Regions from separate parts of the Dactylosporangium sp. NBC_01737 genome, predicted to be linked through region 2. Evidence: riboswitches for the same ligand, from Rfam matches in the RefSeq annotation. Region 2 holds a riboswitch; the other holds the start of a gene.
What was found. Region 2 has a riboswitch for S-adenosylmethionine ahead of OHA72_RS04480 (aminotransferase class V-fold PLP-dependent enzyme). Riboswitches for the same ligand answer to the same signal wherever they lie in the genome.
Positions count from the first base shown of each region.

Region 1 (2,457 bases), 180 kb from region 2:
AGGTCGCGGCGGCGGGTTTGTCGCGGCCGCAGGTCGCGGCGGCGCAACTGCACGCGGAGGTGGCAGGGAGGCCGTTCACGGCCGACCGGTGGCTGACGGGAGCGGCGGACCGTGCGCACGGCGGACCGGAGCAGGAAAAAGCGGACCGAGCGCCTGAAGGCTAGGCAGTGCGGTAGCCGGGGATCGTGCGCATCGGGGGGCGGTCCGGGTGGGCGATGTCGTGGTCGGCAGGGGTGACCGTGGTGTCGTGGCGTTCGAACTGGGTGAGGGTCGGCCACGACGGGTGGCCGGGGAAGACGCGCGAGTGGATGGTGTGCAGGATCGTGGCGGCCATGCGGCCGAGGGCGGCGGTGTCCTGGTGGCCGTGGGTGCGCTGGCCCAGGTCGACCTGGGCGATGGCGTCGAGGCCGGCGGTGCGGTAGGTGTCGATGAGCAGGCCCGTCTCGACGCCGTAGCCGGCCGCGAAGGGCAGGGACTCCAGCAGTGAGCGGCGGGCGGCGTATTCGCCGGCGAGGGGTTGCACGACGCCGGCCAGTTCGGGGAAGTACGCGTTGAGCAGGGGGCGGGCGGCGAGCTCGGTGACGCGGCCGCCGCCGGCGGCGGAGACGTCGAGCAGCGGGCGGTCGTAGAAGGCCTTCACCATCAGGGTGGCCGGGTCCTCCAGCAGCGGGCCGAGCAGGCCGGTGACGAAGTGCGGGCGGAAGTCGGTGAGGTCGGCGTCGACGTAGACGAGGATGTCGCCGGTGGCGACGGCGAGGGCCTTCCACAGCACCTCGCCCTTGCCGGGGCGGGAGCCTGTCGCAGGGAGGATGTCGTCGCGGTGGTGGACGGTGGCGCCGGCCCGGCCGGCGACCTCCGCGGTGCGGTCGACGGAGCCGGAGTCGACGACGATCACCTCGTCGACGAGGGGGATGAGGGTGCGCACGCCGGTGACGATCTCGGCGACGGTCGGCTCCTCGTCCAGTGCGGGCAGCACGACGCTGACGCGGGTGTCGCCCTTGCGGCGCCGGAGGTCGGCGAGGGGCCAGTCGCGCCAGGTCGAGGTGCGCTTGGCGAACCAGGCCGCCGCGTCGGGATGCATGAGTGAAACCGTAGTCAGGTCCATCCCGTGAGATGACTCATACGGCGCCGCCCGTGTCGGCCCTTACACTGAAACACGCAGGACATACGCGCACGACACAACTGAATACCTCATCCAGAGGGGCAGAGGGATACGGCCCGATGAAGCCCCGGCAACCCCTGCGACACGTCTCGATGCTGAGGCCGGTCGCGGTAGGTGCCAAATCCGTCCCGGTGCGCAAGGCCATGCACCTGGGGAAGATGAGAGGAAGGCCTCCATGACCTCGACGCTCAGCGTCTTCACCGACTCTCCCGCCCGCCACCTGGTCTGCCGTGGCTGTGGCGCTCAGTTCCCGCTCGCGGCGCAGCACGCCTGTTACGAGTGTTTCGGCCCCCTTGAGGTGGGTTATGACACCGAGGCGCTCGGCCGGGTCACCCGGGAGCAGATCGAGGCGGGCCCGCAGAACATCTGGCGCTATGCGCCGCTGCTGCCGGTCGGCACCGACCCCGCCAGCCGCGTCACCCTCGACCCGGGACTGACCCCGCTGGTCAAGGCCGACCTGCTGGCCAAGGCGCTCGGCATCACCGGGCAGCTGTGGGTGAAGGACGACTCGGCCAACCCGACCCACTCGTTCAAGGACCGGGTCGTCTCGGTGGCGTTGACGGCGGCGAAGGCGCTGGGGTTCACCCGCTACTCGTGCGCCTCCACCGGCAACCTGGCCAACTCGGTCGCCGCGCACGCCGCGCGGGCCGGGGTGCCCTCGACCGTGTTCATCCCGGCCGACCTGGAGCCCGGCAAGGTCGTGATGAGCGCCGTCTACGGTGGCCAGGTCGTCGCGATCGAGGGGTCCTACGACGACGTCAACCGGCTGTGCTCGGAGCTGACGGAGACCGACGAGTTCGAGGACACCGCGTTCGTCAACGTCAACGTCCGGCCGTTCTACGCCGAGGGCTCCAAGACGCTGGGGTATGAGGTGGCCGAGCAGCTCGGCTGGCGGATCCCGGCGCAGGTCGTCATCCCGATGGCCAGCGGCGAGCTGCTGACGAAGATCGACAAGGCGTTCAGTGAGCTGGTCGAGATCGGGCTGGTGCCGGCGTCGGAGTGGACGGTGTTCGGGGCACAGTCCGCGGGCTGCAACCCGATCGCGGTCGCGCTGCACAAGGGCACCGACGAGATCGTGCCGGTCAAGCCGACGGGCATCGCCAAGTCGCTCAACATCGGCGACCCGGCCGCGGGGGTCTATGCGCTCGAGTCGGTGCGCCGGACCGGCGGCTGGATGGAATACGTGGACGACGACGAGATCCGCGCCGGCATCGAGCTGCTCGCCCGCACCACCGGGGTGTTCGCCGAGACCGCCGGCGGGGTCACCGCGGCGGTGCTGAAGAAGCTGGTCGAGA
Region 1 covers NZ_CP109153.1:1,159,253-1,161,709, reverse strand. Annotated here, with positions in the region: gene OHA72_RS05275 (hypothetical protein) at 1-164, shown strand, start outside; gene OHA72_RS05270 (glucosyl-3-phosphoglycerate synthase) at 161-1,081, opposite strand; SAM riboswitch class I at 1,189-1,327, shown strand; gene thrC (threonine synthase) at 1,338-2,457, shown strand, end outside.
Region 1: linked by a shared signal. The riboswitch ahead of thrC (threonine synthase) and the one ahead of OHA72_RS04480 (aminotransferase class V-fold PLP-dependent enzyme) in region 2 are both predicted to bind S-adenosylmethionine.

Region 2 (2,457 bases):
GTACCCGTACAGCAGCACCCACGCGCTTGCGGACGCCGTGACCGACATGAGGTTCCACGAACCGTGCAGCAGCATGGCGAGCAGCAGTCCGGCGATCGGGGCGAGCCACCGGACCGCCTTCGTCGAACTGCGGGACGCGATGCCCAGCCCGATGCCGGTCATCGACGTGAACAGCGGGTGCGCGAAGCCGGTCATCAGGATGCGCACCACGAAGATGGCGACCAGGGCGACCGCGCCGTTGACCGGGCCGGCATCCTCGGCCGTGTCGGCGTAGCCCTTGAATCCGAGGTACAGGATGTTCTCGACCATCGCGAAACCGGTCGCCGACAGTCCGCAGTAGACGATGCCGTCGATCAGGCCGGAGAACGCCCGTGGCCGGCGCCAGAAGAGCAGGATCGGCCCGAGCGCCTTCATGCTCTCTTCGATGACGGGCGCCACCAGGACCGCGACGATCGACTCCGACAGGCCGAGCCGGTCGGCGAGCACCCCGCCGGCCGTGTTGACCACCAGCGCGACGGCCGTCGCCACGCAGGCGCCCCAGCCGAAGACGAAGACCAGATATCTGACGGGCTCAGGCTCGTACCGGTCGAGCCAGAGGAAGCATGAGACCAGCACCGGCACCGGGATGACCGCGGCGGCGACGCCGATGACGAGGGCGGTCCAGCCGCCGCTGAACCCGAAGAACGCCAGCAGCGCCACGCCGCAGGCCGCGATGCCGCCCATGACGCCGATGAGCGTCCAGAGGCGGCGGCGGTCTGAGCGCTTGGCGGGCGGCGCGGCGGCCAGGGCGAGCGCGGCGGTCGGGTAGCGCTGCTCGCCGGTGTCGGGCGCGGACTCCTCGGTCACGTTGGGCACGACATCCGCACCGGCCGTGTTCCAGGCCTGCTGCTCGCCCGCGGCCTGCGAGTCGGGCTTGCTGAATGCGGCGGGGGCGGCCTGGTCTCCGAGCGGCGACGCCCACGGTGACCGCTCCGCAGGAGCCGGGGCCGGGGCCGGGACCGGGGCCGGGGCCGCAGGTGGCGACCACGCCGCGTCGCGCGGATCAGGGTCGTGGCGGCCGGGCTCCGATGGCGTCCCACTCGGCGGGAGTTCGGTCATGGAGCAACCTTATCCGCGCTACGGTGGGCGCAGGTCATGAGTGCCAGCGCACAGCCCCGGCTTGCTGGCCGGCAACCCTCGCGTTCGCGGCGGGGTGCCCCGGGTGATGACACGGTCCGGCACGCGGTGTGCCCGGGCAAGCGCGAGCGGAGGATTCTGCCATGTCCAAGATCCTGTCCCCCGGTGACGTGAAGCTGCGCGACGGCCGCAGTGTCGACTTCGCCAACCTCGACGTCGCCGCGACAGCACCGTGCCTGCGGGTCGTCGCCGACGCGGTCGCCGAGCTCCTGCCGTTCTACGGCAGCGTCCACCGCGGCGCCGGCGCGCTGTCGGAGCGGTGCACCCGGGAGTATGAGCAGGCCAGGGAGACCGTCGCGGACTTCCTCGGCTGCCGCGACGGCGACACCGTCGTGTTCACCCGCAACACCACCGACGCGCTCAACCTGCTGGCCAGGGCGCTGCCCGAGGACACGACGGTGCTCACGTTCGACGCGGAGCACCACGCCAACCTGCTGCCCTGGCGGCGCACGGTGCACCTGGACGCGCCGCGCTCGCCGCGGGAGGCCGTCGAAGCGCTCGAGCGGGCGCTCAGCCGGCAGCGCTGCGGCCTGGTGAGCGTGACGGCGGCGAGCAACGTGACGGGTGAGGTGTGGCCGGTGGCGGCCCTCGCCGAGGTGGCGCACCGCTTCGGCGCCCGCATCGCGGTCGACGCGGCGCAGCTGGCACCGCACGCCCCGGTCGACCTGACCGCGCTGGGTGCGGACTATGTCGCGTTCTCCGGGCACAAGGTGTACGCACCGTTCGGCGCCGGTGTGCTCGCCGGCCGGGCGGACTGGCTGGACGCCGCGGCGCCGTACCTGGCCGGCGGCGGGGCCAGCGCCGGCGTGGACGGCGACCTGGACGTGCAGTGGGCGACCGGACCGGCGAGGCACGAGGCGGGCACCCCCAACCTGCTCGGCGCGGTCGCCGTCGCCGCCGCGTGCCGGGAGCTCGACCACGCCGATCATTCGAGAGAGCAGGCGCTCGTCAACAGGCTGCGGGCCGGCCTGGCCGAGCTGCCGCACGTCGAGGAGCTGCGCCTCTTCGGCCCTGACGCGGAGCGGGTCGGCATCGTGTCGTTCGCGCTGCTCGGCGAGGACCCCGGCGAGCTGGCCACGGCGCTCGGCCGGGACCACGGGATCGGGGTGCGGACCGGGCTGTTCTGCGCCCATCCGCTGACCCGCCGGCTCCTGCGGGAGGCGACCGCCAGGCTCGACCCCGAAGCCCAGGCGCCGGCCCAGGCGGTGCGGGCCAGCTTCGGCCTCGGCACCACCGAGGAGCACATCGACCGCCTGATCAACGCACTGCGACGCTGAGCAC
Region 2 covers NZ_CP109153.1:979,303-981,759, forward strand. Annotated here, with positions in the region: gene OHA72_RS04475 (PrsW family intramembrane metalloprotease) at 1-1,098, opposite strand, end outside; SAM riboswitch class IV at 1,131-1,247, shown strand; gene OHA72_RS04480 (aminotransferase class V-fold PLP-dependent enzyme) at 1,260-2,453, shown strand.